Regions from separate parts of the Bradyrhizobium sp. USDA 4473 genome, predicted to be linked through region 4. Evidence: predicted binding sites of a transcription regulator. Region 4 holds the regulator's gene; each other region holds the start of a gene.

Region 1 (5,905 bases), 2.2 Mb from region 4:
GGGTGGTGCCGGATTCCTTCACCCATGGCTCCGCCGCGCAGCGCAAGCAGTGGTTCATGACCGGCTACCAGCAGGGTACCGTGCAGGCCTGCAACACGTTCGGCGGTGGAGTGTAGTCGTTGGGGCGCCCGAAGTATTGACCGTCATGGCCGGGCTTGTCCCGGCCATCCACGTCTTACTTCTGATAGAGTGTGAAGACGTGGATGCCCGGGACAAGCCCGGGCATGACGAGAAGATTAGAGTCATGTCCTCCATCGACGAATCCAAAACCTTCATCCCGCTCAACATCGCGGTGCTGACGATCTCCGACACCCGCTCGCTGGCGGATGACAAGTCGGGCACCACGCTGGCCGACCGGCTCACTGCGGCCGGCCATGCGCTCGCCGCGCGCGAGATCGTCACCGACGACGTCGAGGCGATCCGTGCGGTGATCCGGCGCTGGATCGCGGACCCGGGCGTCGATGCCGTCATTACGACGGGCGGCACCGGCTTCACCGGCCGCGACGTGACGCCGGAGGCGGTCGAGCCGCTGTTCGAGAAGCGGATGGACGGCTTCTCGATCGCCTTCCACATGCTGAGCCATGCCAAGATCGGCGCATCGACGATCCAGAGCCGCGCCACCGCCGGCGTCGCCGGCGCGACCTTCATCTTCTGCCTGCCCGGCTCGCCCGGCGCCTGCCGCGACGGCTGGGACGGCATTCTGGCCGCGCAGCTCGACTACCGCACGCGGCCCTGCAATTTCGTCGAGATCATGCCGCGGCTCGATGAGCATCTGCGCCGTCCGAAGGCGAAGGGCGCGAGCGCGTAGTATCGGCTCTATCCACGTCATTCCGGGGCGTGCGCAGCACGAGCCCGGAATCCATTGCGCCGCAGCGTTACGTGGCCGATGGATTCCGGGCTCATCGCTGCGCGATGCCCCGGAATGACGGCAGGGCATGAGGCGAGCCTACAACTCCAGCTCCCAGGTCTCGCCAACCAGGTCGACGCCAAAGCTGTGGTGCTTCTCTTCCTTCACCTTGCGGAATCCGGCGCGGGCGTAGATGCCGCGCGCGGCGACCAGGATGCTCTGGGTCCATAGCGTCATCTTCTTGTAACCCATCTCGCGGGCGGCGCGGATGCATTGCTCGACCAGCGCGCGACCGACGCCAAGTCCGCGCGCCTCCTCCTCGACCAGCAACAGCCGCAGCTTGGCGACCCGGTCGCCGCCGTTGACCAGGAAGATCGAGCCGGCCGGCTCGCCATCGACCTCGGCGATCCAGCAATGCTCGCGGGCCGGATCGAACGACCGGATGAATTGCGCGCAGATCTCGGCCACCAGTGCCTCGTAGCTGATGTCCCAGCCATATTCGTCTGCATAGGCGCGTCCCTGCCGCGAAATGACCCAGCCGATGTCGCCGACGCGATGGCTGCGCAGCAGGAAGCCGGCCGGCTTGTTCGCCGGCGGCTCCATCGCGCGCTCGATCGTGCCCATCGCGCGCACCACGGCGGCGCGGCGCTTGCCGTCGATCCGCTTCAACAGAGCGCCGACCTCGCTGCGCGAGCGGCGCTCGAGGTCCGCGGCGGCGGCGCGGCCCTTGGCGGTGAGCGCCACCTGATTGACGCGCCGGTCGGCCCTCGACGGTTTGCGTGTCACGATCTGACGGCGTTGCAGCGCCGCCAGCATGCGGCTGACGAAGCCGGGATCGAGGTCGAGATCGCGCACCAGATCGGTCGCGATGCAGTCGGGGCGATGCGCGAGCTCGTAGATGATGCGGGCTTCCTGCAGCGTGAACGGGGAATGCAGCAGCTTCGGCTCGATGATGCCGAGCTTGCGGGTATAGAACCGGCTGAAGCCGCGCACCGCGGCGACCTGGCTCGCAAGCGAGCCGTCTTGGGAGTTTGATCTCATCAAGCAGATTATTTGACGCAATCAAATAAATCGCAAGAGCCGTCCGCGAGGCGCTACGCCACCATAATCCGGCTGCGCAGCATGGTGCGCGAGGAACGGCCGAGCCGGCGCAGCAGCCGCGCCTCGGAGCGGCGGGCGTCGGGCCGGTAGCCGCCGATCCGCTCGTAATGCTCGCGCGCGATCAGGAGGCCCTGTTCGGCCGAGGGCCCGGTGATCATGCGGGCGACGAATTTGAGGCCGTCGCGCAGGCCGGGGTCGGTGTAGGGCGCGCGGGCGTAGCGGAAGATGCCGGCGCGGTCCTTGCCGCTGGCCGCCACCATCTGGATGAACTGGGTGGTCTCCTCGATCCAGCCGGCATCGAGCACCGCGCCCGGATGCAGGAACATCAGCCAGGGCGAGCGGGCCTGCTTCGCACCGGCGGCCAGCGCCGCGGCGCGCGTGCCCTCGAACCGCAGGAAGCCGCAGCCGGCCACGTCGGCGACGCGCTCCATCACGTCGCTATTGGTGCGGTCGACCAGCAGCACCTCGCGGACGACGCCGGCGGCCGCGCCCGGCACCAGCGCCGCCAATGTGGCGACCGCGGTGCGCTCGATGCCATCGGTTGGAATGATCACGCTCAGCATGATTTGAGGCTTCGGTGGCTCAAACGGTTCTGGAAACTCCGGCCGTGTTATCACCTTGTCATATTCAAAGCAGCCTGTTCGCTTGCAGAATTTTGCAGCAAGGTTCTGTGGAATTTCTCGATTCATGTTCTTGATTTGTTCTCACGCTATGCTAGCTTCACAGCATGAGCCGAGCATCCTCTCATGCCCTCAAGCACCCGCCGGTAACGGCGCCCTCCGATAACCCGGCGGGTGCACCTTCACCTGTCCCTGCCCCTTTTCCCGAGCTTGCGGTCGCAATCGAGCGCGAGCGGCGGCGCGGCCGCGGCGCGCAGTCCAACGCCAGCGGACGTTACGAGGCCGAGGCGAGGGTTGCGTTCGACGACGGCTGGCAGAGCCTCGACGACCTGCCACCATTTACCACCAGCGTGGCGCTCGACAGCTCGCGCAAGGTGATCACCCGCAACGACTCGCCCGATATCGGCTTCGACCGCTCGATCAATCCCTATCGTGGCTGCGAGCACGGCTGCGTCTACTGCTTCGCGCGGCCGACCCACGCCTATCTCGGCCTGTCGCCGGGGCTCGACTTCGAGTCGAAGCTGTTTGCCAAGCCGGACGCGCCCGCGCTGCTCGAGAAGGAGCTGACGGCGCCCGACTATGAGGCGCGGATGATCGCGATCGGCACCAACACCGATCCCTATCAGCCGATCGAGCGCGACCGGAAAATCATGCGCGGCATCCTCGAGGTGCTGGAGCGCGCCGGGCATCCGGTCGGCATCGTCACCAAGTCGGCGCTGGTGACCCGCGACATCGATATCCTGGCGCGGATGGCCAAGCGCAATCTCGCCAAGGTGGCGCTGTCGGTGACGACGCTCGACCCCAAACTCGCCCGCACCATGGAGCCGCGCGCCTCGACCCCGCCGAAGCGGCTCGAGGCGATCAAGCGGCTCGCGGAGGCCGGCATCCCGACCACGGTGATGGTCGCGCCCGTGATCCCGGCGCTGAACGACTCCGAGATCGAGCGCATCCTCGACGCCGCCGTGCATGCCGGCGCCAAGGAAGCAAGCTACGTGCTGCTGCGGCTGCCGCTCGAGGTCCGCGATCTCTTCCGCGAATGGCTGATGGCCAACTATCCCGACCGTTACCGCCACGTTTTCACGCTGATCCGCGACATGCGCGGCGGCCGCGACTACGACTCGCAATGGGGCACGCGGATGAAGGGCACTGGCCCGATGGCCTGGATGATCGGCCGCCGCTTCGAGATCGCCTGCGAAAAGCTCGGCCTCAACAAGCGGCGCACCAAGCTGACAACCGATCACTTCGCCAAGCCGAAGCGCAACGGGCAGCAGCTCAGTTTGTTCTAGGCGGGCCGCCGTAGCCCGGATGCAGCGCAGCGAAATCCGGGTTCTTATATCGGTGGCGAGTTTTCCCGGATTGCGCTTCGCTGCATCCGGGCTACGAAGATAACAGTGAGTGCAACGATGACTAACGCCCCGACCGCGCGCTTCACCGTCCTCACGCTCGGCGTCAGCGACATGCGCGCCAGCATCGCCTTTTACGAGTCCCTCGGCTTCACCAGGAAGATGCGCGCGACCGGCGAGGAGGTCGCCTTCTTCGAGACCGGCGCCACCGTGCTCGGGTTGTTCCCGTGGCATCTGCTCGCGACCGATGCCGGGCTGCCGGATCAGCCGCGGCCGGTCGCCTTCCGCGGCGTCGCGATCGCCTGGAACTGCAACGACGATGCCGAGGTCGATCGGGTGATGGCGTTCGCGCTGTCGAAAGGCGCCACATTGCTGAAGCCGGCGCAGCCGACCAGCTATGGCGGTTATTGCGGTTATTTCGGCGATCCCGATGGCCACGCCTGGGAAGTGGTGCGCGCGCCGGGCTTCGAGGTTCGCGATGACGGGCTGGTGTCAATTCCGGACTAGCAACGGCCGACTTGAATAACGGGGACGGGCGGCCGGTTCCCGGTTGCGTCACCGGGCTTGCTTGATCACGATCCCACGCATGATTCGGGACAAATCCAAGAGCGCATCAAAGACCTCGTCGAAGAAGGCGCCGGCCAAGTCGGCCGGGCCGGCCAAGCGCGTCGTCGCCGTGACCCGGCCGACCTTCCGGCGCGAGCGCGCGCTGATCAAGAGCGGCGTCTGGCCGGTCGCCGGCTGCGACGAGGCCGGGCGCGGTCCGCTGGCAGGGCCCGTGGTGGCCGCCGCCGTCGTGCTCGATCCCGCGCGCGTTCCAAAGGGTCTCGACGATTCCAAGCGGCTGACCGCGGAGCGCCGCGAGGAGCTGTTCGAGGAGATCTGCGCCACCGCTGCGTTCTCGGTCGCAGTGGCCTCGCCGGCGCGAATCGACCGCGACAACATCCTGCGCGCTTCGCTGTGGGCGCTGGCGCGCGCGGTGCACGCGCTGCCGGAAATGCCGAAGCACGTCTTCGTCGACGGCCGCGACAAGCTCGCCACGCCCTGCGGCTGCGACGCCGTGATCGGCGGCGACGGCATCGTGGCCTCGATCGCAGCCGCCTCGATCATCGCCAAGGTGACGCGCGACCGCCTGATGTGCGCGCTGGCGCTGGATTGTCCCGGCTACGGCTTCGAGCAACACAAGGGCTATGCGGTCCCCGAGCACCTCGAGGCGCTGGACCGGCTCGGGCCGAGCAGCCATCACCGCAGCTTCTTCGCCCCGGTCGTCGCGGCGCGGCTGAAGCATTTTCCGGTGCCGGGCGAGCCCGACCTGTTCACGGTGGATGCGGAGAGCGAAGCCGTTTCATCCGAAGCGGCGTAAAGGGGCGACGGCGCCGATCATCTCCGCTGTCATCCCCGCGTATGCGGGGATCCAGTATTCCAGAGGCAGTCGTTTTCGATCGAGAGGTCGCGGCGTACTGGATGCCCACTCGCGGGGCATGACGGCTGTGTGTGGCTTTGCACCGCCGACTCATCCGGCGCCGGTTGCCTCCACCGCCGTCGCCGTTTATCAAAACCCTCCGGATCAGATGACGCCGCTGACATGGTGGCAGGGGCATTTCAGGCGTTTCATGCGGTTTACCTCCCTGGTTGTCGAACTGATCCGCGCCCGGCCGCGCCTCGTGGTGTGGGTCGTGGTGCTGGTGCAGGCCGCGATCTGGCTGCTGCTGCCGCTGATCTTCTACGGCAGCCCGCCCGGCAATCTCGCCACTATCCTGGCCTTCGGCCGCGAGTATCAGGTCGGCACCGACATGGGGCCGCCGCTGGCATTCTGGCTTGCTGACATCGCCTTCCGTGCCGCCGGCAATCACGTGTTCGGCGTCTATCTGCTGGCGCAAGTCTGCGAGATCGCCACCTTCATCGCCTTTTATAGGCTGGCGCGCGCCATCGTCGGCGGCCCGCAGGGCGTGCTGGCGGTCTTGCTGTCGATGACGGAGGTGGTGTTCTCCTCG
Region 2 (5,905 bases), 350 kb from region 4:
GTTCTCGCCGTTTTCCTCTTCCGGAATGTGCTCGACCGAGACCACGTGCTCGTCCTCGGCGGTGTCGAACACGATCACGCCCTGGGTCGAGCGGCCGGCGACGCGGATGTCGGCCACCGGGCAGCGGATCAGCTGTCCCTTGTCGGTGACCAGCATGATCTGGTCGGCATCCTCGACCGGGAACGACGCCACGAGGTTGCCGTTGCGGTTGTTGACGCTCATCGCGACGATGCCTTTGCCGCCGCGGCCGGTGGTGCGGTACTCGTAGGACGAGGTCCGCTTACCGTAGCCGTTGACCGAGACGGTCAGCACCACCTGCTCGGCGGCCGACAGCTCGGCATAGCGCTCCTGCGACAGCTGGATCGCATTCGCGGTCTCCTCGCCCTCGGCCTCGACCGGCTCCTCGGTCGCGGCCTCGCCGGCCACCGCGCGGCGCATCTTCAAGTAGGCCGAGCGCTCGTCCGAGGTGGTCTCGACATGGCGCAGGATCGCCAGCGAGATCAGCCTGTCGGCCTCGGCCAGCGCAATGCCGCGGACGCCCATCGAGGTGCGGCCGGTGAAGACGCGCACATCGGTGACCGGGAAGCGGATGCACTGCCCGCCGGCGGCGGTCAGCAGCACGTCGTCATGCTCGGTGCAGATCTGCACGTCGACGATCGCCTCGCCCTCCCCGAGCTTCATGGCGATGATGCCGGAGCGGCGGACGTCGACGAAGTCGGACAGCTTGTTGCGGCGGACGGTGCCGCCTGTCGTCGCGAACATCACGTCGAGATTGCCCCAGGAGGATTCATCCTCCGGCAGCGGCATGATCGTGGTGATGCGCTCGCCCTGCTCCAGCGGCAGGATGTTGATCAGCGCCTTGCCGCGCGCGTTCGGAGCGGCCATCGGCAGCCGCCAGACCTTCTCCTTGTAGACCTGGCCGCGCGACGAGAAGAACAGCACCGGCGTGTGCGTGGAGGCCACGAACAGCCGCGAGACGAAATCCTCGTCGCGGGTCTGCATGCCGGCGCGGCCCTTGCCGCCGCGGCGCTGTGCCCGGTAGGTCGACAGCGGCACGCGCTTGACGTAGCCGGCATGCGACACGGTGACGACCATGTCCTCGCGCTGGATCAGGTCCTCGTCCTCGACCTCGCCTTCCTGCTCGATGATCTCGGTCTTGCGCGCCGTCGCGAACTGCTGCTTCACCTCGGCGAGTTCGGTCTTGACGATGTCCTGCACGCGGGCACGCGACCGGAGGATGTCGAGATAGTCGGCGATCTCGGCCGCGAGCTTGTCGAGCTCTTCGGAAATCTCGTCGCGCCCGAGCGCGGTCAAGCGTTGCAGCCGGAGGTCGAGGATCGCCCTCGCCTGCTCCATCGACAGCCGCAGCGTGCCGTCCTCGTTGATGCGATGCCGGGGATCGTCGATCAGCGTGATCATCGCCTCGACGTCGCGCGCCGGCCAGTCGCGCGACATCAGGGCCTCGCGCGCGGTGTTCGGATCGGGCGAGGTCCGGATGACGCGGATGATCTCGTCGATGTTTGCGACCGCGATCGCAAGGCCGACCAGGATGTGGGCGCGGTCGCGGGCCTTGCCGAGCAGGAACTTGGTCCGCCTTGTCACCACCTGCTCGCGGAACGCGACGAAGATGTTGAGCAGGTCCTTCAGATTCATGGTCTGCGGACGGCCGGAATCCAGCGCCAGCATGTTGGCGGGGAAATTGGTCTGCAGCGGCGTGAAGCGGTAGAGCTGGTTGAGCACCACATCGGGCACCGCTTCGCGCTTCAGCTCGATCACGACGCGATAGCCGTCGCGGTCGGACTCGTCGCGCAGGTCCCCGATGCCCTCAATCTTCTTCTCTTTCACGAGGTCGGCAATGCGCTCGACCATCGTCGCCTTGTTCACCTGATAGGGAATTTCGGAGATGATGATCGCTTCGCGGTCCTTGCGGATGGTGTCGATCGTCACCTTGCCGCGCATCACGATCGAGCCGCGGCCGAGATGATAGGCCGAGCGGATGCCCTGGCGGCCCAGGATGACACCGCCGGTCGGGAAATCAGGTCCGGGAATGATGTCGATCAACTCGTCGATCGTGAGCGCCGGATTATCGATCAGCGCGACGCAGGCGTCGACCACCTCGCCGAGATTGTGCGGCGGGATGTTGGTCGCCATGCCGACGGCGATGCCGCCGGCGCCGTTGACCAGAAGGTTCGGAAAGCGGGCCGGCAGAACCGACGGCTCCTGCTCCGAATTGTCGTAGTTCGGCTGGAAATCGACGGTCTCCATGTCGATGTCGGCGAGCACGGCCAGTGCCGCGCGCGTCAGCCGCGCTTCGGTATATCGATAGGCGGCCGGCGGATCGCCGTCGATCGAACCGAAATTGCCCTGGCCGTCGATCAGCGGCACACGCAGGGAGAAATCCTGCGCCATGCGGACCATCGCGTCGTAAATCGACTGGTCGCCGTGCGGGTGATATTTACCGATCACGTCGCCGACCACGCGCGCGGACTTGACGTATTTCTTGTCCGGGGTGTGTCCCTGCTCATGCATCGAGTAGAGGATGCGCCGGTGCACCGGCTTGAGCCCGTCGCGCGCATCGGGCAGCGCACGCGACACGATCACGCTCATCGCGTAATCGAGGTAGGACTTCTTCATCTCGTCGAGAATGGAAACGGGACGAATATCTGAGGGCCCCGGCGGCTCGCCGGGCTTGTGGTCGTCGTTATCGGACAAAGGGGAAATCCGGTCGGTTCTACTGGGGAATCATATAGCCCATCGGGGGCCTGATAACCACCCTTCCACGGCTCCGGCAAGCCGTTTTTCCCTTCGTTTTTTCATGGACTTACGGGTGGGTCGGCGGGACCACGGCCGCTTGGTCGAGAAGCGAATGGCGAGTAGCGAATAGCGAGTGGAGAATCCCCTCTTCGCCACTCCCCATTCGCTATTCGCAAATCCCGTCAGCGGCCAAAAACCACCGCATGCATGATCCGCCCGGGCATGAACGTGAACAGCCCGGCAATGACCAGCGCGCCGAAGAAGATGCCGATCATCGTGTATTTGTGGCGGCGGACGTTGTGACGCCGCGCGGCCATGACGCCGAGCACCAGCATGAGCAGCGAGAAGATCGACAGCAGATGGATCGGGCTCCACGGCCCGAGCAGGCGGATCTGGTGGATCCAGAACGAGCTTCCGGCGACCACCAGCATCAGGATCACCCAGATCCAACCCAGCGTCCGGTGCGGCAGCGTGCCCTTCGGCGCGGCAAGCTGGATGGAGCCGAGCACGAAGGCGGTCATGGCGGCAAAGGCATGGAGCGGGATCGCAGGCGCGGCGTCGAGCAATGGCGCGAGGCTCATGATGGCGGCCCTCGAAATGATCCGCGGCAAAGCCTCGCTCGCCACAGGCAATGTAAATACCATTCACATTGACCTGTGTCAAAGTCGCGGGAACCGGCTCTGAGCGCCGCCATCTGGGCGAAACACTGCAAGCCGTTAGAAAGTTATCTTCATAATTCACATGAGGAAACTGTCGCGACATATCGAACCGCCGTTTCGGCAACTGATCGTCACGGAACGGCGGCTGACGCGGTGTCCGAGCGCGCGCTCAGAACGGGATGTCGTCGTCCATGTCGCTGTTGCGGCTGCCGCCGCCGGCGGCGACCGCACGGCGCGGCGCCGAGCTGACCGGACCGGACGAGCCGAAATCGCTGCCGCCATCATCGGAGAAGCTGCTGCCGCCGCCGCCGCGCCCGTCGAGCATGGTGAGGTTGGAGTTGAAGCCCTGCAGCACGACTTCAGTCGAGTACTTCTCGACGCCGCTCTGGTCGGTCCATTTGCGGGTCTGCAACTGACCCTCGATGTACACCTTGGCGCCCTTCTTCAGGTACTGCTCGGCGACCTTGCAGAGCCCCTCGTTGAAGATCACGACGCGGTGCCACTCGGTCTTTTCCTTGCGCTCGCCGGTGCCCTTGTCGCGCCAGGTCTCCGAGGTGGCGATGGACAGATTGGCGATCGGACGACCGTCCTGGGTCCGCCGGATCTCCGGATCCTTGCCGAGGTTTCCAACCAGGATCACCTTGTTCACGCTTCCTGCCATCGCATCATCTCCACTCAAAAACCGGGCGTCCGGACATCGGCCGCCACTCTCAACCTTCGCCACTTACATTGCAGGCGTCGTGGATGACCCTATACGCCGGCGGCGGCTTGGCGCCCTCCGCCGTCGCACGGTTATCCACGATAATCAGATATAGCATCCCGCCCGGGAATGTTCCAGTTTTGTTCGCCACAACCAGCCGTAGAGGCCGTCCGTGGCGATGATATGACAGCCGGTTTCGCTCCCAGCCGCCCGCCGGCGACGCGACGTCAGAAAAACAATAAACAAATCAGCGCCTTATTCCGGCGGCACTTCTTCCCCGAGTGTGGCATTTGGGAGACGGGCTTTCCGGTTGAATCGGCGTATAGCTATCAACCAACGGACGGGCGCTCGCGTCTGGGATCGCGCTTCGGGACCTTTTGGAAGCCGATCGGGGAGCTGGGGAGATTGACGATGAAGAAGTTTTTGCTCGGGACGGTTGCTCTGATTGCGTTTGCTGCGCCTGCCGCGGCCGCCGACCTCGCGGCGCGCCCGTACACCAAGGCGCCGCCGATGATCGCTGCCGTCTATGACTGGAGCGGCTTCTACATCGGCGCCAACGGCGGCTGGGGCTCGAGTCACAATTGCTGGGACCAGGTCCCGCTCGGTGCCTTCGGTGCGGACGGGTGCCATGACGCAACCGGCGGCGTCGCCGGTGGCCAGATCGGCTATCGCTGGCAGGCCGGCGCCTGGGTGTTCGGCCTCGAAGCGCAGGGCGACTGGGCTGACCTGAAGGGCAGCAACGGCAGTGCGGTCTTCCCGGGCCTGTTCACCAACCAGACCAAGATCGACGCGTTCGGCCTGTTCACCGGCCAGATCGGCTACGCCGTCAACAACGTGCTGCTCTACGCCAAGGGCGGTGCGGCGCTGACCGACAATCGCTTCAGCACCTTCGTTACGCCGACCGGCGTGCTCGCCGGCAGCGCCAGCGACACCCGCTGGGGCGGCACCATCGGCGCCGGCATCGAGTTCGGCTTCGCGCCGAACTGGACCGCTGGTGTCGAATACGACCACCTGTTCATGCAGGACAAGAACTACAACCTCACCACGCCCGGTGGAGCGCTGTTGAGCACCATCCGCGACCGCCAGGACGTCGACCTCGTCACCGTCCGCGTGAACTACAAGTGGGGCGGCCCGGTGGTTGCGCGCTATTGATTGCGCGACACGGATTGGATCGACACGAAAGGCCGGCCTTGTGCCGGCCTTTCTGTTTGCCGGGGTCGGTTGCGAGTTGAGCCCCGCCCCCGAATCGACATGGTTAAATCCTAATAAATCGTAAAATATACAGTAAAATCAAAATGTTACCGGTGTTGCGCGGGCGCTACGCCCGATCTGCAACCTGCAATGGTAGCCTGTCCTGCGATGATCGAATCGAAGCGGGATGGATCCATGAAGCAGCTTCTGTGTGCAGCCGGCCTCGCCGTGCTCAGCGTTTCGTCCGTGTCGGCGGCTGACCTTGCCGCAAAGGCCCCCCAGCCGGCGGTTGCCGCGCCCCTGACCAGCTGGAACGGCTTCTATCTCGGCGCCCAGGGCGGCGGCGGCTGGGGCACCAGCAGCGAGACCTATCTCGGCGCTCCGAACGATGCGACGTTCATCGGCACGCAAAGCTACACCACCGGCGGCGGCTTCATTGGCGGCGTGATCGGCTACAACGTCCAGGCCGGCCCTGCCGTGTTCGGCATCGAGGGCGCCTACCATTGGGCCTCGATCACCGGCCGCTCCAACGTGATCAATGTCGGACCGCCAAGCGTGCTCGACACCTACTACACCGAGCTGCGCAGCTTCGGCGACATCA
Region 3 (5,905 bases), 5.3 Mb from region 4:
GTCCTGCGTGATGTCGAACACCGCCGCGGTCAACAGCACCGGAAGCTGCGGCATCTGGTACTTGATGCCGATTTCCTTCTGCTCGCCGGTGGTCGGTTTGAACGGTGTCCCGGATACGTCGACGCCGACCTGCGGTGCGAATGACGTCGCATAGCTGACATAGGGCGCGATGCCGTCGTCGAAGACGTAAGCGAGGCCCGCACGGCCGGTGAAGGCGGCCGCCTTCTGCGTCGACGGCACGCCGTCGAGGCCCGCGGTCGTGGTCTGCGACACCCAGCTCTGGCGACCATTGAGGGTCAGAACGAAGCCGCCGAGCTTGGCCTGCTCCTGCGCATACACCCCGACCTCGTCGGTCGACTGCTTGTTGAAGATCGAGAACGCCGGCGTCGCGATCGCCTGCGCGCCGTAGTTCATCGTCAGGAGATTGAGGTCCGGCGCCGCGCCGTAACCGATCTTGTCGTTGTAGTAGGAATGGCCGTAGTCGACGCCGAACAGCACCGTGTTCTTGACCGCGCCGAGCATGAACTTGGCCTCGGCCTGGTTGTCGAGCGTGACCGTGTTGAAGCTATCCAGGATCCGCCAGGCGGAGCGCGACGCGAGATTGGTGCCATAGTCGATCGAATCGATCTGGGTGTATTTCGCGTCGGTGTCGACCTGATAGAAACGGAAATTCTGCCGCACCGTCCAGACGTCGTCGACATTGTGCTCGAACGCATAGCCGATGCGATACTGCTTCTGATCCATCGCGCTGAACGCCGGATCATTCGAGTAGATGTTGGTCAATTGTCCGTCGGGCGTGCGGAAATTGCCGATGCTGGCGGCGGTTCGGCTGCTTTGGTATTCGCTGAGGATGGTGAAGGACGTATCGGCGTCCGGCCGCCAGGTCAGCGCCGGCGCGATGTAGGTGCGATCGTCGTCGTTGCCGGGATACCAGGTCTTTGCCTCGCGCAGCAAACCCGTCAGCCGGTAGTACAGTTGATCGCTGCCGGGCACCGGGCCGCCGAGATCGAAGCTGCCCTGGTAGCGATCGTAAGTGCCGGCCTGCAGCTGCACCTCGCCGAACGGCGTCAGGGTCGGCCGCTTGGTGGTGACATCCACGATGCCTCCGGGCGAACCGAGACCGTAGAGGCCCGAGGCCGGACCACGCAGGATCGACGCGCTGTCGAGACCGTATGGCTCGATCTTCGGGATCGCGAAGTTGCCGCCGCCCTGGCGCAGGCCGTCGCGATAGATTCCGGTATAGGTCGCATCGAAACCGCGGATGTAGAAACTGTCGAACCTCGGATCGTAGCCGAACGCCGTGGTCGTCACGCCGGGCGTGTAGTTGACGGCGTCCTTGAGGGTCTGAACGTTGCGATCCCGGAGCTCCTTCTGGGTCACGACCGAAAGCGACTGCGGCGTTTCGATCAGCGCAGTGTTGGTCTTGGTGCCGGCGCTGCTGCCGGTTGCGACGTAACCGGTCGTCGTACCGATATTGCCTGCGGTGCCCTGCGAGCGCGGCGCCTGGCTCTGGCCGGGTGTCGCAACACGGCTGCGTCGGCTCGCCGCGACCGCGCGCGAAGACCTGGTGCTCTGACTGGAAGCCGCCGCAGCGCGCTTCTTCGGCGCACCGGGCTGCTCCACTGTCACGGCCGGAAGCACGTTGGCATTGTTTTGTGGAGGACTGGTCTGCGCCTGAGCACTGGCGACGTTCGCACCCGCTGCTCCAAGCATCACCGAACCAAGAAACGCTGCATTGATCGCAGCCGTTGATCCAAGCAAGCCGCGCTTGCTTCGATACCAAATCATTCCCACCGAACAAATCCCCACACGCCCAGACTGATCTCGATCGAGGCGCACCTTCCTCATGCCGCGACATCGATTGCGGCGGACTTCTATCGATGGGGTGCGCGAAATTCCACACGCGCAAAATAGAATTGCTTGAAGCGCACACGATGCGAAACACTGGAACGATTCAAGATGTACGCATTTGAACGATTCAAAACGACACGTTGTCGCAGCGAGCTTGCAGCGAATGCGACGCGCGTCGTCGCTCGAACGCGAAACGCGCAGCCGATCGCTCAATGATGTCGCATCCCGTCGACGTCATCGCGCCAAGGAGCGCACGAACGCGCGGCGGTGAACCGTCATCCTGAGAGAGTGCGATTGTATTCAATGTCGTCCTGCGAAAGCCCATTACCCAAATCGCTTGCTGTCGTGCGACGCTGGGCCACTACGCGCTCTCAATCGAATTCGGTGGTTATGAGCTTTCGCCAGGACGACGGCGTGGGAGGCCGCTCGCTACAAGTTCCCATACCGTCATCCTGAAGGTGCGCGCGGAGCCTGTCATCGGGCCGCGCTCTGCGCGGACCCGGTGGCGCTCCTCAGGGGAGGGATCGGATGGATTGCACACCCCCCTCAGCACAAGATTGCTCCGCAATTCTCGTCGCGAACTGCTAGCAACGAGGGAGATGCGAAGTGCAACAACCACTCGGCATCAGGGGTCGTAGGCGCGCAACCGAATGCGCGGCGCCCTACTTCTGCTTGGGCAGGAGGCTCTTCAGCTTTTCCATGTCCTTGACGTTCATCTTCATGCCGCCGGGCATGATGATGTCACCGGGCTTCTGGTCGGCCTTGCAGGCGCCGAGCCATTTCGCCTCGATGGTCATCGTGGTGTCGCGGGCGCCGGCCGCACCGCCCTCGGCATGCGAGGTGCTCTTCACTGTGTAGGCGGAATTGAAATCGCCGACGATCTCGGCATGGCTCTGCATCGACATGCCGGCGACGCTGCACACGCTGTCGCTGACATAGCCGGTCGCGGTCTTCTGGACGTCCTGCTTGGAGCAGACCTCCTTGGCCATCGGCGAGGCCGCGGCGCTCATCTCCTTGTCGGTGGTCTCGTCGGTGCAGTGCTGCATGGTGATTTCCGGCATCGGCCCGCCAGTGCGCACCATTTTCATCTCCCACAGCCCGGCCTTGCGAATCGGCAGGTCGACGGCACTTGCCGCGCCAGCGGACAGGACGAGGCATACAGCAGAACCAATCAAGGCAAGCTGTCGGGTCATGCGGTCGGCTCCCGGCTGAACGATCGGAGGATTTAAGGGCGCGCTCAGTAGAGCGCGCGTACCGGCCTTTCGGCGGTGCCATACGGCACCCAGCGACAGGCGAAGGAGATGTAGCCGCCCGGGTAGCGCTGCACTGCCAGGAACTTGACCACCTTGCCGTAGGAGGCGCAGTGGTCGACGGCGAGTTGCCGGGCATCGGTCTGGGCCGCCAGCGAATAGGCGATGATACCGCCGGTATCATTGCCCTTGAACGGCGGCACCGGCTGCAGCCAATCGGCTTGCGCCGGACCAACGGCCAGCATCCCGCTAACGGCAACCAGGCACGCGGCCAATTTCGTTCGCATCGCAGACTCCATTTCGCTTGAGGCCCAACATAGAGTGCGCCGGCGACCGTGAAAAGAACGAGCCGGCAGCCGGAAGTGGACTTCTCGACAGGTGTTGCCGCGCTGCACTTGACCTCGCCGGGGCTTCGCGGCACCGTCCGCCGCATCGGATAATCGGGTGGATTCCCATGCGCAACCTGTTCAACTCCCGCAACAAACTAGGCCGCACGCTTGGCCTCGGCGCCGCACTCGTGGCCGGCACGCTGGCTTTCGGGGGCACGGCGCAGGCCGCCAATCCGTTCGAACTGAATTTCTGGCTGTCGGGCCCGCGCTATGACGGCAATGTCGCCCCCTGCGAAAAGGCCCTGGCGACCATCAGCGATCAATTCCACGAGAAGGAAGCCACCTTCTGGAATTCGCCGCTGGTCATCACCGGCTTCAGCCGGATCCACGAAACCGCCTTCCGCCCCTGGCAGTCCGACAATATCCCGCGCCGCTATTGCTCGGGCGATGCGCTGCTGAGCGACGGCAAGGTGCGCAAGGTGCACTATTCGATCATCGAGGACGGCGGCTTTGCCGGCATCGACCAGGGCGTCGAATGGTGTGTCGCCGGGCTCGACCGCAACTGGGCCTACAACCCGTCGTGCAAGGCCGCCCGGCCCTGATAGCCCGACCAGATTGCTGAAACAGAAGCCGCCGCCATCAAAGCCGGCGGCTTTTGTTCTTGAAATGTTCCAAATGCCTGTTAGGCTGCGGGACGATCGCGTGAGGGGGAGCGTTTGATGCCTCGGTTGGACACAATTTCCCGATTCCTGATTTCCGCTGTCGTTGCTCTCTGTGGCGCGGTTGGGGCTTCGGCCCAGGATCGCCGCCAGAACGCGCCCGGCGAATTCGATTTCTATGTGCTGTCGCTGTCATGGTCGCCTTCGTTCTGCGAGGCGGCGAGCGAGCGGGGCAACAATGGCCGCGGGACCCAGGCACAGTGTGGCGGCCGGCCCTACTCCTTCGTGGTGCACGGGCTGTGGCCGCAATATGAACGTGGCTTCCCGGAATACTGCCAGCGGCCCTCGCCGCGGCTGGCCCGCAACATCATGACCTCGATGCTCGACCTGATGCCGGCGCCCGGGCTGATCTACAACGAGTGGGACAAGCACGGCACCTGCTCCGGCCTCGGCGAGCGCGCCTATTTCGAAGCGATCCGCAAGGCCCGCGCCGCGGTGAAGATCCCCGAGGAATTCCTGCAATTGACGGAACCGAAGACGATCGCGCCCGACGAGTTGGAGACGGCCTTCATCAAGGCCAATCCCGGACTCAGCAACTCCGCGATCTCGGTGACCTGCGACAGCCGGCGCCTCAGCGAGGTGCGGATCTGCCTCAGCAAGGATCTGCAATTCCGCTCCTGCGAGGAAATCGATCGCCGCGCCTGCCGCCGCGATCAGGTGCTGATGCCGCCGGTGCGCGGCGGCTGATCCCTCCCCGTCATGGCCGGGCGGAGGCGCGCCGCGCAGCGTCCGCGCTGACTGTTCCGGCCATTCTCGCCCTCGCGAATCCGGCAAGATCAGGCGTCGATGCCCGCGACAAGCCCGGGCATGACGAAGTACAACATGCGCATCCCTCTCGGAGCGCAGCGCGATAACCGCATGAACTACCGCCACGCCTTTCATGCCGGCAACTTTGCCGATGTTATCAAGCACATCGTGCTGGTGCGGATGCTGACCTATCTGCAGGAGAAGCAGGCGCCGTTCCGTGTCATCGACAGCCATGCCGGCGCCGGCCTCTATGACCTGACATCGAGCGAAGCCGAGCGCGGCGGCGAATGGCTCAGCGGCATCGCGCGGTTGATGCAGGCGCGACTCTCCGACAAGGCGCTGCCGTTGATCGCGCCCTATCTCGACATCGTCAGGGCATTCAATCCGCGCGGCGAGTTGAAAGCCTATCCCGGCTCGCCGCTGATCGCGCGGGCGCTGCTGCGCCCTCAGGATCGTCTCACGGCCTGCGAGATCGAACCGACCGCACGCAAGCAACTGATCGACGCGTTGCGGCGTGATGCGCAGGCGCGCGTCGTCGATCTCGACGGCTGGACCGCGTTGCCAGCATTCGTGCCGCCGAACGAGCGGCGTGGCCTGGTGCTGATCGATCCGCCATTCGAAGCGAAGGACGAGTTCGAGCGGCTGGCCCGCGCTTTCACGGAGGCGTTCGCGAAGTGGCCGACCGGTGCATATCTTTTGTGGTACCCCGTAAAAACCCGGAGGGCCACCGACGAGCTCGCGCGCAGCGTGGCTGCTGCTGCAATGAGCAGCCGACCTGCCGGAAAATGCTTGCGTCTGGAATTCAGTGTGGCGCCGCAAGAAGCGGGCGCAGGCCTCGTTTCCACCGGCCTTTTGATAGTGAATCCGCCGTGGACGCTCGCGGGCGAGCTGAAGATCATCCTGCCCGAACTCGAGAAGCCGCTCGGTCAAGGCGGCGCGGCGCGCTTCAAACTAGAGACGCCTAAAGCTTGATCGAAAAGCACCCACTGAAAAGTTCGATTTTGAGCAT
Region 4 (5,905 bases):
GCAACATGATTGCTGGACCGATGCGAAAGCTCCATTTTCGAGTTGCGCGACATCCCACGTACTTTAACCAGGTTAAGGCGGGAACTTGGTAGCGGTTGCACGGTGTCGCCGCGCACGAAAGCACAGGGTATCGCGTGATGCGATGCTGGCTTCTGCGGGCTGGGGCACTCCGATGATCCTTCCAAAAGGACCCCTATTCATCATCAACATTTCAAACCCCGACGCCTTCTCGGGGAAAGGCAGCATCATCATGCTTGAATTGGCGGACGAGGATGCCGCTGTAAGAATAGCTCGAAAGATCGCTGCCGAGACAGGACGCTGGGTGACTGTGCGGAAAGAAGACATGGAAGTCGTTGGAACGATATCGCCGCCTACGACACATTAGGCGCGGTGATGACACGCCCCTGAAGACCACGAAGGTGTGCCCCTGGCTCGGGGACAGAGCCAAGGGCACCGGAAACGCCGACCTGCCGTTCCTGTTGGGTGGCGTTTGTTATCCAATACGCGGTGCCAGGTGCTGTCGTTCCTAATGAGCGATCGCCCGACAAGAGACGGCCCAGCGAGGGGCGCGATTATCGACGTCGGCCGCTCCTGGACGCCTGGAGAAGAAGGGTGCAGCCCGCTGAGGGCACACGTCGGACGGCGATGTGTTTGCAGGGTGTTGCGGTCCGGACACGACGGGCAACTCAGCAAAACCTGTCAATCACCGTGCGCGAAAATATTTCGCTTTATCCGAAGCGCAACTCGGTGTATGAATTCCCCGTCTCACCCGACACGAGGGGCGCTTCGCGGTCGTCACGAACGCGGGTCGAGATGCGGTGGACGCCGAATGCGCAGTTGACGAACGCGCATGAGGCGGACGGCGAAATCGTGCAGGCCTGACGCCCTAGCGGTAGGTGTCTCTTCCGATTGCGCAATGCGCGTTGTGAAGACGGTGACAACAAAGCCAAGTCTCGCCGGGGAGAGCACGTATAAGCCGTAAGCCATCGCGCAGGGAAAGCCGGATTGCTCCGGTTACACCTGTGGTCCTACCCCCGAGCTTTCTACCCCATTGCTCGGGGCCCATGGGTGCGATCGGCACCCGGCTTTCCCTGCGCCCTCACCAACGGAGAGGGCGGAACGAGAAGCAAGACTCGGACAAATCATGTCGCGAGAATGCGGACGTATGATTCACAAGCGGCGCCACACATTCGCCGTCGTCCCGGCGAAGGCCCGGGACCCATTACCCCAAAAGCGAATTGTTGCGCGACGCTGGGGCCACAGCTTGTTTTCAACAACACAACCCTGTGGTTATGGGCCCCGGCCCCCGTGCGCAATTGCGCACTAGGCCGGGACGACACTGAAATTGTGGCGCGAGCATGCGAAGCTATGGATCGAGCGGGAGCCACTGTCAGCACATCAGTCGCATGCCTCCCGCACAAATCGGGGACATTGCCGCCTGCCCGCAATTTTCGTACATGGTTCCACGCAATGACCTCGCACCCCCTCCCCGATTCCGTCGACGTGCTGCTGTTCGATATCGGCCGCGTCGTGCTCGACATCGACTTTGACAAGGTGATGGCGCACTGGGCGCAGCATGCCGGCTGCGCGCCGTCCGACCTCGCCACGCGCTTTGTCGTCGACGACAGCTTCAAGCATCACGAGATCGGCCGGATCGACGATGCGGCGTTCTTCGAAAACCTGCGCCGGACGCTCGGCATCGACCTCACGGACGCCCAGTTCCTCGAAGGCTGGAATGCGATCTTCACCGGCGAGATGCCCGATATCGCCCCCCTGCTCGCGGCCGCGGCGAAGCGGATGCCGCTCTATGCGTTCTCCAACACCAATCCGGCCCATGTCGCGCATTTCTCGGTTGTCCACGCCGAGTTGCTGAGCCATTTCCGCACCGTGTTCCTGTCCTCGAGCATCGGCTATCGGAAACCCGACGCCGCGGCCTACGATCATGTGGTAAAAGCCATCGGCGTGCCGGCGTCGCGGATCCTGTTCTTCGACGACCTGGCCGCCAATATCGAAGGCGCGCGGGCGCGCGGCCTTCATGCCGTCCACGTGACATCGACGGATGACGTGGCAAGGGCGCTGACCGCGCTCGGTATTTGAACCCTGGACTTGAGGAGCTCCGAGCGTGGCCCTGATGCCGGTTGCCGATGCCCTGTCCGCCGTCCTGGCCGGCGCCGAACCGCTGCCGGAGGAGATGGTCGCGCTCGATGCCGCCTATCACCGCACCCTGGCACGCGACCTCGCCGCGCGGCGCACCCAGCCGCCGCAGCCGATGTCGGCGATGGACGGCTATGCGGTGCGCGCCGCCGATGCGGCTGACCTGAAGGCGCGGCTCAAGGTGATCGGCGAAGTCGCCGCCGGCCGGCCGTTCGAGCGCACGGTCGCCTCAGGCGAAGCGGTGCGGATCTTCACCGGCGGCGTGATCCCCGACGGCGCCGACGCCGTCATCATCCAGGAGGACACCGCCGTCGACGGCGACCACATCACGATCACCGAGGCTGCCGCCGTTGGACGGCACATCCGCCCCGCCGGTGTCGACTTCCGCGAGGGTGACGTTCTGCTCGCCGCCGGCAGCCGCCTCTCCGACCGCGCGCTGTCGCTGGCCGCCGCCATGAACCATCCGGAAGTCGCCGTGCATCGCCGGCCGAAGGTCGCGGTGCTGGCGACCGGCGACGAGCTGGTGATGCCGGGCTCGCAGCCCGGACCCGGCCAGATCGTCTATTCCAACGGCTATGCGCTGCGGGCGCTGGCGCGTGCCGAAGGCGCCGAGACCATCGATCTCGGGATTGCCGCCGATACGGTTGAGGCCACCACGGCCGGCATCCGCCGGGCCCGCGACACCGGAGCCGACATCCTGATCACGACCGGCGGCGCCTCGGTCGGTGACCACGACCTGGTCAAGCGGTCGCTGGAGGCCGAGGGCGTCGCGATGGCGTTCTGGCGGATCGCGATGCGGCCCGGCAAGCCGATGATGCATGGCCGGCTCGGGGCGATGCGGGTGATCGGCCTGCCCGGCAATCCGGTGTCGTCCTATGTCTGCGCCTTCCTGTTTCTGGTGCCGTTGATTCGGGCGCTGAGCGGCCGAAAAGCGATTCATCATCGCCGCGCGACCGCTTTGCTCGGCCGCGACCTCGCTGCCAACGACCAGCGCGAGGACTATCTGCGCGCGCGTCTCGAGACGCGCGACGACGGCACGCTGATCGCAACGCCCGTGATGCAGCAGGATTCTTCGCTGCTCGGGAATCTCGCTGCGGCACGGGCACTTCTCGTGCGTCCGCCGTTTGCGCCGGCCGCCGTCGCCGGCAGCGAATGCGAGATCCTGATGCTGCCCGAATAGGGTTTTCTCACCGCGGCGATTGTGCGCCGCCGGGCGTGTTCACCGGAAATTAAGTGGTTGCGGAACACATATCGAACATATAGTGTCCGTTCATGATTTGTTTCGAGTACTGGTGTCTACAATCGGGAGGCCGCCCAGGAGCGCTTGCAGCAAGCACCATGCTCCCTTGGTCAGGCCCGGTCTGCAGATCCCACCGAAGAGTCTCGGAATCGAACGACGCTATCAACCGGGGGAATACTCGAGATGCTCACGCGCAAACAGTACGAACTTCTGCGTTTCATCAATGAACGTCTGAAAGAGGCCGGCGTCCCGCCCTCCTTCGACGAGATGAAGGATGCGCTCGACCTGCGCTCGAAGTCCGGTATCCACCGCCTGATCACTGCGCTGGAGGAGCGCGGCTTCATCCGCCGCCTGCCCAACCGCGCCCGCGCCATCGAAGTCATCAAGCTGCCCGAGCTGTCGGCCGGCGGCGGCAACGGCCGACGCGGCTTCACCCCGAGCGTCATCGAAGGCACCCTCGGCAAGCGCACCTCTACACCGCCGATCGCCGAGGATGACGGCAATCGACCGGTCGCGGTCCCGGTCATGGGCCGGATCGCTGCCGGTACGCCGATCGAGGCGCTGCAGACCCGCAGCCACACCATCAGCGTGCCGCCCGACATGCTCGGCTCCGGCGAGCATTATGCGCTGGAGGTGCGCGGCGACTCGATGGTCGATGCCGGCATTCTCGACGGCGACATGGCGCTGATCCAGCGCAACGACGTCGCCAACACCGGCGACATCGTGGTGGCGCTGATCGACGAGGAGGAAGCGACCCTGAAGCGCTTCCGCCGCCGCGGCGCTTCGATCGCGCTGGAGCCGGCCAACACCGCCTATGAAGTGCGCATCCTGCCGCCGAACCGGGTCCGCATCCAGGGCAAGCTGATCGGGCTCTATCGCAAGTACTGAATTGCAAATAGTTGCGGCGGCGAGGCAAATACTTGCGGCGGCGAGGAACGAGCGACAGATCGGATCGTTCCTTGGAAGATAGCGCGGCATGCGGCCTGCTCGATGCGCTCCGATACCTCTCACGCAGTGTCGCGTGTTTGTGATTGAGGCGGTCTCGGGCGAGTCGTACAATCGCCCAGAAACGAGCTGACACTCGTTCGCTATCGTCCACTCTGGTAGAGGCCCTATGCCTCAAGGAGAGGCACGGGTCGCTACCTCCATTTGAGGAGCCATCCGATGTGTGACTATAGTCTGCACGCCGTGGCATCGCGCCCCGCCATTGTCGGAGAGACGCTGATCACCACGACCTTCCGCGGCACGTCGACCCGCGGCTTTGCGTCGGAGAACGATCCGACTGTCGCGGTCTGCATGCTGCCGGGCACCGAGCTCGCTTTCGCCGAGAACGTTCGCTACGACAGCCGCTGGATCTGGACCAAGACGCTGAATTTCCGCGTCGGCGTGTTCAACGAAGTCGAGCCCGACGTGCCGGATCGCCATCATGATGCGGTCGAATTCCCCGACGGCAGCCATGTGCTGGTGACCCAGCTCGTCGAGGGACAGCGCGTCAGCGTGCTGCAATTGCCGGCACTGCATCCGCCGGTCGCGCAGAAGCCGAAGGTTGTGGAGCGGCGGCCCTCCGCATTTGCGTCGCTGTTTTTGGGTTGAACGCATCGTCGCCGCAGGATGACCCGGCGGCGAGTGACCGAAACGATTTCGAGCGACCCCGGACGTCGGGTTCCGGGGCGCGGCAGGAGATTTCCGTCGGCGGCCGCCTTGGCGCATCATCAGGCGCAGAGGACGTGCACTTACGGAAACCTGCTCGGTGGTCGAAAAGGTCACATGGCAAAAGGCTGGACGCGTCACGGAGCCGGGCCGCTACATGTTCCGGTTCGGCTGGCTGACGGTGACGGCTGACGACCTGAAGGTCTGGCAGCAATTCCCCGAGGCGTCCTTCACCCTCGTCAAGAAGCCCGACGCCGGCCCCGATTCCGACGAATACCATCTCGGCCTGTTCGAATTGCCGGCCGGTCCCTCGCCAGACCCCGGCTAATCCTCACCCTGCAGATCGCTCTCCCCCGGCGTGGCGTCGACGGCCGGCCGTGGCGCGGTGGCGGGGGCGCGGAGCGTCGCCTCGGCCTCGCCGTCGCCGGGAACCGCAGGCGACCATGGCCGGTCGATCCCGCCGGGCTTGACCGCATCGATGGCGTAGCCGTCACTGGTCCGCCGCAGCACCAGCGCGCCGTGACGCCGCAGCCGCTCGGCGTCGACCACCGAGGCCGCGCAGCCCCGCGGCGCCGGCCGGGCGGTGACGATCAGCGCCGCGCGCTCGCAATCATCCACCAGCGCCTCCGGCCGGCTGGCCAGCGCGACGAAGGCGCCGCCGGGCCCCTGGACCACGCAGCCGCTCGGATCGCAGGAGACGCCCTCGCCGAGCGATGCATCAGTGGCGGTCCGCGCATCGGCGTCCGCCGCCAGCCACTCCTTGACCAAAAACGCATCCTTGGCGCTGTGCATCAGATGCAACCGCCCGTCCCCGCCGCGCACCGCGACGTTGCGGCCATCGGCGGAAATCAGCACGTCCGG

The links. The regulator LexA, encoded in region 4, represses DNA repair genes until DNA is damaged. The targets are predictions, from matches to a motif close to TGTTCNNNNTGTGTTCNG.
Region 1: the regulator LexA is predicted to act here: its motif matches at 2,637-2,654, upstream of ACVW17_RS36505 (PA0069 family radical SAM protein).
Region 2: the regulator LexA is predicted to act here: its motif matches at 4,244-4,261, upstream of ACVW17_RS28145 (single-stranded DNA-binding protein).
Region 3: the regulator LexA is predicted to act here: its motif matches at 4,087-4,104, upstream of ACVW17_RS01470 (ribonuclease T2 family protein).

What each region holds. Positions count from the first base shown of each region.
Region 1 is NZ_JBSSGE010000001.1:7,792,502-7,798,406, reverse strand. Features, by position in the region: gene ypfJ (KPN_02809 family neutral zinc metallopeptidase) at 1-116, shown strand, start outside; gene moaB (molybdenum cofactor biosynthesis protein B) at 245-808, shown strand; gene ACVW17_RS36515 (bifunctional helix-turn-helix transcriptional regulator/GNAT family N-acetyltransferase) at 947-1,888, opposite strand; gene ACVW17_RS36510 (glycosyl transferase) at 1,942-2,511, opposite strand; gene ACVW17_RS36505 (PA0069 family radical SAM protein) at 2,676-3,854, shown strand; gene ACVW17_RS36500 (VOC family protein) at 3,972-4,418, shown strand; gene ACVW17_RS36495 (ribonuclease HII) at 4,498-5,274, shown strand; gene ACVW17_RS36490 (glycosyltransferase family 39 protein) at 5,525-5,905, shown strand, end outside.
Region 2 is NZ_JBSSGE010000001.1:5,942,784-5,948,688, forward strand. Features, by position in the region: gene gyrA (DNA gyrase subunit A) at 1-2,712, opposite strand, end outside; gene ACVW17_RS28140 (DUF2306 domain-containing protein) at 2,937-3,335, opposite strand; gene ACVW17_RS28145 (single-stranded DNA-binding protein) at 3,583-4,074, opposite strand; gene ACVW17_RS28150 (outer membrane protein) at 4,525-5,265, shown strand; gene ACVW17_RS28155 (outer membrane protein) at 5,500-5,905, shown strand, end outside.
Region 3 is NZ_JBSSGE010000001.1:302,679-308,583, forward strand. Features, by position in the region: gene ACVW17_RS01450 (TonB-dependent siderophore receptor) at 1-1,788, opposite strand, end outside; gene ACVW17_RS01455 (DUF3617 domain-containing protein) at 2,514-3,044, opposite strand; gene ACVW17_RS01460 (hypothetical protein) at 3,089-3,388, opposite strand; gene ACVW17_RS01465 (hypothetical protein) at 3,556-4,032, shown strand; gene ACVW17_RS01470 (ribonuclease T2 family protein) at 4,150-4,836, shown strand; gene ACVW17_RS01475 (23S rRNA (adenine(2030)-N(6))-methyltransferase RlmJ) at 5,008-5,868, shown strand.
Region 4 is NZ_JBSSGE010000001.1:5,592,514-5,598,418, reverse strand. Features, by position in the region: gene ACVW17_RS26410 (HAD family hydrolase) at 1,471-2,097, shown strand; gene ACVW17_RS26405 (molybdopterin molybdotransferase MoeA) at 2,123-3,334, shown strand; gene lexA (transcriptional repressor LexA) at 3,578-4,282, shown strand; gene ACVW17_RS26395 (hypothetical protein) at 4,559-4,987, shown strand; gene ACVW17_RS26390 (hypothetical protein) at 5,145-5,372, shown strand; gene ACVW17_RS26385 (ComEC/Rec2 family competence protein) at 5,369-5,905, opposite strand, start outside.